Regions from separate parts of the Nonomuraea sp. NPDC049400 genome, predicted to be linked through region 2. Evidence: riboswitches for the same ligand, from Rfam matches in the RefSeq annotation. Region 2 holds a riboswitch; the other holds the start of a gene.
The links. Region 2 has a riboswitch for cobalamin ahead of ACIBVN_RS01085 (ribonucleoside-diphosphate reductase subunit alpha). Riboswitches for the same ligand answer to the same signal wherever they lie in the genome.

Region 1: linked by a shared signal. The riboswitch ahead of ACIBVN_RS38945 (ABC transporter substrate-binding protein) and the one ahead of ACIBVN_RS01085 (ribonucleoside-diphosphate reductase subunit alpha) in region 2 are both predicted to bind cobalamin.

The regions. Positions count from the first base shown of each region.
Region 1 is NZ_JBITMP010000033.1:29,841-34,244, forward strand. It holds gene ACIBVN_RS38930 (cytochrome P450) at 1-933, shown strand, start outside; gene ACIBVN_RS38935 (SDR family NAD(P)-dependent oxidoreductase) at 930-1,745, shown strand; gene ACIBVN_RS38940 (Gfo/Idh/MocA family protein) at 1,847-2,704, shown strand; cobalamin riboswitch at 2,712-2,832, shown strand; gene ACIBVN_RS38945 (ABC transporter substrate-binding protein) at 2,904-3,857, shown strand; gene ACIBVN_RS38950 (FecCD family ABC transporter permease) at 3,860-4,404, shown strand, end outside.
Region 2 is NZ_JBITMP010000001.1:242,963-247,366, forward strand. It holds gene glmS (glutamine--fructose-6-phosphate transaminase (isomerizing)) at 1-289, shown strand, start outside; gene ACIBVN_RS01075 (SAM-dependent methyltransferase) at 348-1,118, shown strand; gene ACIBVN_RS01080 (Bug family tripartite tricarboxylate transporter substrate binding protein) at 1,188-2,096, shown strand; cobalamin riboswitch at 2,140-2,334, shown strand; gene ACIBVN_RS01085 (ribonucleoside-diphosphate reductase subunit alpha) at 2,355-4,404, shown strand, end outside.

The DNA of each region.
Region 1 (4,404 bases), on a different contig from region 2:
GCGAACGTGGACCCGCCCGACCACACCCGCCTGCGCCGGTCGGTGTCGAGGGCGTTCACGCCCCGGGCGGTCGCGGCCATGGAGGACTCTTTCCGGCGGCTCAACGAGGACCTGCTCGACCGCCTGGCACCGCGGAAAGGGGCCGACTTCGTCTCCGAGATCGGCCACGAGCCGTCGGTCAAGCTGACCGCCCGCTTCATCGGCGTGCCCGAGGCCGACGAGGCGTTCGTCCAGGCGCACGTGAAGGACTGGTTCCAGCTCTTCCTGTCGCCGCAGCCCCCGGACCGCCAGCTCGAACTCGCCGACAGTTTCCTGACATATCTGGATTACGTGGATCGCCTGGTCGCCGCCAGGGCCAAGGACCCGCAGGACGACTTCACGTCCCTGATGACGTCCCTGATCGGCGACGAGCTGACCCATCGCGAGGTCGTCGAGCTGATCTCCACGATCCTGCTCGGCGGCAACGACACCGTCCCGAACCAGCTCGGCAACACCGTCCTGCGACTACTGCGCGAGTGCGCCTGGCCGGTGCCGCCCGAACTGGTCCCGAACGCCGTCGAGGAGTGCATGCGCATCGACGGCGCGTCGCTGGGCTCGTTCCGCCATGCCCTGAGCGACGTCACCCTGCACGGCGTGACGATCCCGGCAGGCGCCCTCGTCCTGCTCTCCACGGACTCCGCCGCCCACGACGAGAGCGTCTTCCCGGACCCGGAGCGCTTCCTGATCGACCGGCCCAACGCCGCCGAGCACATGGTCTTCGGCTACGGCATCCACTTCTGCGTCGGCGCCGCGCTCGGCCGGCTGCAACTGCGTACCGCCCTCGACGTGCTCGGCCGCCGCCTGCCGCACCTCAGGCTCGTCCCCGGCGAGCCGATCGCCTACCGCAAGTCGCTGGTCGGCCGCGGGCTGGCCGCCCTGGCGGTGGAGTGGTGAGCGGCCGCTCCCCGGGCCGGTTCGACGGCCGCGTCGCGCTGGTGACGGGCGCGGGCTCGGGCATCGGCGCGGCCTGCGCGGCGCGCCTGGCCGCCGAGGGCGCCTGCGTCGGCGTGCTCGACCTGCGCACGGCGACGGCCAGGGCCACCGCCGCCGCCATCCGCGCCCGGGGCGGCACGGCCATGGCGCTGACCTGCGACGTCTCCGACGAGAAGCAGGTGGAGGAGGCCGTCGCGGCCCTGGTCGCGTCGTTCGGCCGGGTGGACGTCGTGCATGCCAACGCCGCCGCGCTCGACGCCGACGTCTATGGCCGGGACCGCGACCTCGACTCGCTCGAGGCCGCGGTCTGGGACCGCACGATGGAGGTCAACCTGCGCGGCGCGATGCTCACGGTCAAGCACGCGGTGCCCGCGATGCCGGACGGCGGCGCCGTCGTCCTCATGTCGTCGGTGTCCGCCCTGGTGGCGGACGCGGTCCACGCCGCGTACGGGGCCTCGAAGGCGGCCCTGATCGGCTTCACGCGCTACGTGGCGACGATGTACGGCCGCCGCGGCATCCGCTGCAACGCCGTCGCCCCCGCACTCGTCCTCACCGAGACCGCCCGGCGGGCCATGACGCAGGGCCAGCTCTCCGACAAGGCCGCCGAGCGCCTCCTGCCGTGGGCCTGCACCACCGAGGACGTCGCGAACCTGGTGTGCTTCCTGGCCTCCGACGAGGCCCGCTGCGTCACGGGCCAGACCGTCGCCATCGACTCCGGCACGCTCGCCCACCGCCCGCAGCACGCCATCCACCAGTGGCGTGCCGCCCAGTGACGCCGATGGGCGGGCGCCGCGCGGGTTCACGCCGCTACAAAGATCGTTTATCGCGATGTGGGAAGATCCTCCCCAAAAGTGCGGTGCGTCGGGGAGGGTGCATGGAGCCGGTGGCGGTGGGGTTGGTCGGAGCGGGGCCGTGGGCCGAGATGGCGCACGCGCCGATGTTGTCCAGCGGGCCGCACACGCGGCTGGCGGGGGTGTGGGCCCGCCGTCCTGAGGCCGCCGCCCGGCTCGGGGCGCCGGTGTTCGAGCGGATCGAGGAGCTGTTCGACGCCTGCGAGGCCGTGGCGTTCTGCGTGCCGCCCGCCGTACAGGCCGAGCTGGGCGTCCGCGCCGCCCGCGCGGGCAAGGCGCTGCTGCTGGAGAAGCCCCTCGCGGACTCACTGGACGGCGCCCGGCGCCTCGCCGAGGCCGTCGCGGAGGCGGGCGTGGCCTCCCAGATGATCCTCACCCTGCGGTACGCCGCCCAGACCCGCGCGTTCCTGGCCCGGTGCCGGGAGATCCAGGCGTTCGGCGGTCACGCCGCGAACATCTCCGGCGTCCTTCTCGGCGATCACCCCTTCGCCACTCCGTGGCGGCTCAAGAAGGGCGCGCTGCTCGACGTCGGCCCGCACGTGATCGACCTGCTCGACGCCGCACTGGGCCGGGTGACCGGGGTGCGCGCGCACGGCGACCCGCTGGGCTGGACGGGCCTCCTGCTGGAGCACGAGGGCGGCGCGGTCAGCGAGGCGTCGCTGTGCATGGCCGCCGCCGGAGACCCGCCGCCGTCCACGTTCGCCGTGTACGGCCGCACCGGCAGCGCCGTGCTCCAGCCCATCGACGACGACCCCATGGTCACGCTCGTGGCGGAGTTCGCCGAGACCGTGCGGAACGGCGGCGGCCACCCCCTCGACGCGGCTCACGGGCTGAGGCTCCAGGGGATCATCGCCGAAGCGGAGGCCCAACTCGCCCCTTGACGCCACGGCCGTTCGGAGGATTGATAGCGTTTGTCCGACGCGCAGAGTTGCAGCGAAGTCCGGTGCGATTCCGGCGCTGTCCCGCAACTGTCATAGCCAGGTCGCCTGCCTCCGCGCTGACGTCATCAACCCTCGTGGAAAAGGGTGATCCGTCGCTCAACGCGGGTCTCTCGGTTCCGACAGTGTGAAAGGACTACTCGTGAGGCCCGTACGCACGGCCTTCGCGGGCGCGCTGCTGGGAACGCTGGTCCTGGCCGGGTGCGGCCAGACCGCCCCCACGCCCTCCGCGGCCCCCACCACCACCGCCCCCACCGCCGCCTCCTCCGCCGGTTTCCCCGTCACGATCGAGGCGGGCAACGGCAAGGTCACCCTCGCCAAGAAGCCCGAGCGGATCGTCTCCCTCTCGGCCACCCACACCGAGACGCTGTTCGCCATCGGCGCCGGACCTCAGGTCGTCGCCGCCGACGACCAGTCGAACTACCCGCCCGAGGCCCCCAAGAGCGACCTGTCCGGCTTCAAGCCGAACGTCGAGGCCATCGTCGCCAAGAAGCCCGACCTCGTCATCGTCTCCAACGACATCGACCACATCGTCGCCGAGCTGGGCAAGCTGAACGTGCCCGTCCTCCTCGAACCCGCCGCCGCCAAGCTGGACGAGGCGTACGAGGAGATCGCCGAGATCGGCGCGGCCACCGGCAACAAGGCCAAGGCGGACGAGGTCGTCTCCGGCATGAAGACGGCCATCGAGAAGCTGGCCGCCGAGGCGCCCAAGGACAAGAAGCTCACGTACTACCACGAGCTCGACCAGACGCCGTACGCGGCGACGTCCCAGACGTTCATCGGGCAGGTCTACGCCATGTTCGGCCTCACGAACATCGCCGACAAGGCCCCCGACCAGGCGGGCGGCTATCCCAAGCTGTCGGCCGAGTTCGTGGCGCAGGCCGACCCCGACCTGATCTTCCTCGGCGACGTCAAGTGCTGCGGGCAGAGCAAGGACACCCTGGCCAAGCGGCCGGGGTGGAAGGGCCTGTCCGCCATCAAGAACGACCAGGTGATCCAGCTCGACGACGACCTCGCCTCCCGCTGGGGGCCGCGCGTCGTCCAGCTCGCCGAGGCCATCGGCGCAGCGGTGACCAAGGCCGGGGCCAAGAGCTGACCATGGCACGGCAGGCCGGCCCGTCCAGGGCCAGACCCCTCTGGGTGGCGTGCGCCCTGGGCGTGCTGGCCGTCTGCATGATCGCCGGTCTGATCGGCGGGGCCGCCGACATCTCGCCCTGGCAGGTGGTGCTCCAGACGCTCGACTGGCTGCCGTTCGTGCACTTGGACTCCGGCCTCGCGCCGGTCGAGCAGGGACTGCTGTTCGAGCTGCGGCTGCCCCGGGTGCTGGTGGCCGCCGTGGTCGGGGGGCTGCTCGCCATGGCGGGAGCGGGGTACCAGGGCGTGTTCCGCAATCCGCTCGCGGACCCGTACCTGCTGGGCGCGGCGGCCGGAGCCGGGCTGGCGACGACCGTGGCCGTCGTGCTGCTGCCGGTGTCGGCCGGGAGCATCCCGGTCGCGGCCTTCCTCGGGGCCGTGGGCGGCGTGTTCCTGGCGTACACGCTCGGCAACACCGCCGGGCGCGCCGGCGGCACCGCGACGCTCGTGCTGGCGGGGGTGGCGGTCACGTCGTTCCTGACCGCGATCCAGACGTTCATCCAGCAGCT
Region 2 (4,404 bases):
CCCCGACATGCCGACGGTCGCGATCGTGCCCGACGACGAGCTGCTCGACAAGAACCTCACCACGCTCGGCGAGATCCGCGCGCGCGGCGGCCAGGTCATCATGGTCGGCCATCGCGAGCCCGGCGCCAAGCTGGCCGACGACGTGATCGTGATCCCCAAGAACGAGATCGAGCTCGACCCCATCCTGCTCACGATCCCGTTGCAGCTGCTCGCGTACTATGCCGCCGTGGCGCTCGGCCGCGATGTGGACAAGCCGCGCAATCTAGCCAAGAGTGTCACGGTCGAATAAAGAGTCCAATTTGGCCTCAAACCTCGTTATCTTGCTGCGGACGGCATAAATTCGATACGTGCGGCAGTTCGACCATGAGACGCCCAATCTCGCACGCATGTACGACTACATGCTCGGCGGGAAGGACAACTTCGCGGTCGACCGCCAGGCCATCGAGCAGCTCGCCGAGCTGATCCCGGAGGCGGTCCCGCTGGCCCACGCGAACCGGGCCTTCCTCCAGCGAGCCGTGCGCTACGTCGCCGCCGCCGGGGTGAGCCAGTTCCTCGACCTGGGCAGCGGGCTGCCGACCCAGGGCAGCGCGCACGAGGTGGCGCCCGAGGCCGGGGTCGTCTACGTCGATCATGATCCCGTCGTCGCCGCACACGCCAGGGCCCTGCTCGGAACTCCGGGCAGGGCCGCCTTCGTTCAGGCGGACCTCCTCGATCCCGACGCGGTGCTGGCCCAGGCCGGCAGGTTCCTGGACCTGCGCGAACCGGTCGGGGTGCTCCTGGTGTCGATCCTGCACTTCCTGCCGGACTCGGCGCGGCCGCAGCGGGCGGTGGCCCGTCTGTGCGAGAGGCTGGCGCCGGGCAGCCATCTCGTGATCACCCACGCCACGTCGATGGGCCGGCTGGAGGACGGTCAGCGATACCGGGGGGCCGCCACGGAGAATCCGGGTTCCGGCACCGACCGCACGCCCGCCGAGATCCGCGCGTTCTTCGGCGACTTCCCGCTGGAGCCCCCAGGGCTCGTACAGGCCGTCGACTGGCGTCCCGACCGGCCCAAGCTGGTCGGCGACTGGTCGCTGCCGTCGTCGCTCATGGCCGGGGTCGGGAAGAAGCCCTTGTGAGAGATATGTGTATCTCTGGGTAAATTGCCAATAACCCCCAGTGAGCGGTAGTTCGGGGGAGAGAGGCACATGCGCCGTCGACGGTTCTTCGCATGGGGGCTGGGTGTGGCCGTGTGCGCGGCCGGCTGCGGCACGGAGCGCGCCACCGGAGGTGCGCCGGGCCTGCGTGCCCGGTTCTCGATCAACCCGGAGGGGCGCCGCTGGGCGCGCGTCGGGCACGTGTTCGCCGACACCGCCCGCGCGGCCGGATACCAGATCGGCGCCGGCACGAAGGTCATGCTGACCGGCCTGCCCGCGCTGGCCGCCGCAGAGGTGAACAGCGCCCAGACCCTCCTCGACACCACGACGCCGCTGTCGCGGCTCAGCGGCGATGTCGAGGTCGTGGTCGTGCCCGGTGACTCCCGATTCAGGGACTTCGAGGACTTCGGCGCCCAGCTGCTCGCCCGGCCGGGCCAGACGCCGCTGGCGGGCGGGCCGGAGGGCGAGCCCGACCACCTGCTGTTCGGGCTGATCGCCAAGGGGCTCGGCGCGGACACCAGACAGGTCGACTACACCGGCTATCCCAGCAGCCAGGAGGCCGCCACCGCGCTGCTGTCCGGCAAGGCCAAGGCCGCCGCGGGCCTGCTCGCCGAGTGGCGCGCCGGCATCGGCGCGGGCCGGGTCCGGGTGCTGGCGGTGTCCTCGGCCAGGCGGGTGCCGGAGCTGGACGTGCCGACGCTGCTGGAGTCCGGCGTACGGGTGGACTTCGCGGACTGGGTGGCGGCCTTCGGCCCGGCGGCCATGCCGGACGGGACGCGCGAGGCGGCCATCCGCATGTGCGACGACGTGACCGGCTCGCCGGCCTGGGACGCGGCCTGCCGTTCCGAGGGGTGGGTCTCGATCCCGCTGAGTGGCGACGACTTCGAGCTGTGGCTGAGCTCCGAGGTCGAGCGCACCCGCGCCGTCCTGCGGGATCTCGGACTGCTCGACAAGCCCTGAGCCACAACATGCTGGGTCAGTTGCGGGAACGGCTACTAGATGTAGGATCCTCCTCGTCGCTGGTTCGCCTCTCCGGAGGCGGAGTAAAAGGGAACCCGGTGCGATTCCGGGGCTGCCCCGCAGCGGTGAGCGGGAACGACCGCCGTCATGCGCACTGGAGCGATCTGGGAAGCGACGGCCAGTAGGAGCACTTGCGCGCCCGCGAGCCCGAAGACCTGCCTGCGACATGCCGGGCTGCCCGCCCGGCGTGAAGTGACCATGGCCTCGAGGGAGGGCCGGGGAGCGAACCGGCGGGTGCTGCCTGCCGTCGTGCTCTCGCGCGCCCTCACGGGGGACGAGCTCGCGAGGAGAGAGCACGTGACGCAGACCATCGGGATCGACCGTCGTCTGGCCATCGAGGAGGCCGCCGCCCGGGTCATCGCCGATCCCGCCAACTCCCGGGTCGCCGCCCGGCTGCTGGCCGAGGAGATCGCCGACGAGGCGGCCGCGCACGGGGTGCGGTCGTTCTCCGAGTCCATCGCCGCCACCCACGCGGCCGGGCTGATCCAGGACGGGCTGGCGGAGTTCGTCGCCGCGCACGCGGCCGAGCTGGACGCCCTGATCTCCGCGGAGGCGGACGACCGGTTCGAGTATTTCGGGTTGCGCACCGTCTACGACCGCTACCTGCTGCGCCACCCCGAGACGCGGGCCGTGCTGGAACGGCCCCAGCACTTCTTGCTCCGCGTGGCCTGCGGGTTGTCGGAGTCGGTCGCGGAGGCCGCCGAGCTCTACGCGCTCATGTCCACGCTGTCGTACCTGCCCAGCTCACCCACGCTGTTCAACTCGGGCGCGCGCCGGCCGCAGCTCTCGTCGTGCTTCCTGCTCGACTCGCCGCGCGACGAGCTGGAGGCGATCTACGACAGGTACGGGCAGGTGGCGCGGCTGTCGAAGTACGCGGGCGGCATCGGCATCGCCTGGACCCGGGTGCGCTCGCGCGGCTCCCTGATCCGGGGCACGAACGGCCACTCCAACGGCATCGTCCCCTGGCTGCGCACGCTCGACTCCTCCGTCGCGGCGGTCAACCAGGGCGGGCGGCGCAAGGGCGCGGCCTGCGTCTACCTGGAGACCTGGCACGCCGACATCGAGGAGTTCCTGGAGCTGCGCGACAACACCGGCGAGGACGCCCGCCGCACCCACAACCTCAACCTGGCCAACTGGGTGCCCGACGAGTTCATGCGCAGGGTGGAGGCGGACGAGGTCTGGTCGCTGTTCGACCCGAAGGAGGTGCCCGACCTCACCGACCTGTACGGGGAGGCGTTCACGGCGGCGTACCGCGCGTACGAGGCCGCCGGGCGGTACGTCCGGCAGATCCCGGCCAGGACCCTCTACGGCCGGATGATGCGCACGCTCGCCCAGACCGGCAACGGCTGGATGACGTTCAAGGACGCCGCCAACCGCACCTCCAACCAGACCGCCCGCCCCGAGAACGTCATCCACCTGTCGAACCTCTGCACCGAGATCCTGGAGGTCACCAGCGACGCCGAGACCGCGGTCTGCAACCTCGGCTCGATCAACCTCGCCGCCCATCTCGCCGGCGGTGACAGTGACTGGGACCTGGACTGGGACCGGCTCCGCGGCACCGTGCGCACGGCCGTGCGCTTCCTGGACAGGACCATCGACCTGGGCTTCTACCCCACTCCCGAGGCCGAGTCGGCGAACAAGCGGTGGCGGCCGATCGGGCTCGGCGTGATGGGCCTGGCCGACGTGTTCTTCGCGCTGCGACTGCCGTTCGACTCGCCGCGGGCGCTGGAGCTGTCCACGCAGATCGCCGAGGAGATCGCGCTGGCCGCGTACGACACCTCGGCCGACCTCGCGGCCGAGCGCGGCAGGCACCCGTCGTATGCCGACACGCGGGCGGCCGGGGGAGTGCTGCACCCGGACCACTACGGCGCCGGGGCCGCGCCGCGCTGGGCGGCGCTGCGGGAGAAGATCGGGGTGACCGGCCTGCGCAACTCGCTCATGATCGCCATCGCGCCGACCGCCACGATCGCCTCCATCGCCGGCTGCTACGAGTGCATCGAGCCGCAGGTGTCCAACGTGTTCAAGAGGGAGACCTTGTCCGGGGAGTTCCTGCAGGTCAACCGGTATCTGGTGGCCGACCTGCAGGCGCGCGGGCTGTGGACGCAGGAGATGCGCGACGCCATCAAGCGGGCCGACGGCTCGGTCCAGGAGATCCCCGGCATCCCGGACGACCTCAAGGTGCTCTACCGCACGGCCTGGGAGCTGCCGCAGAAGGCGCTGATCGACCTGGCCGCCGCCCGCCAGCCGT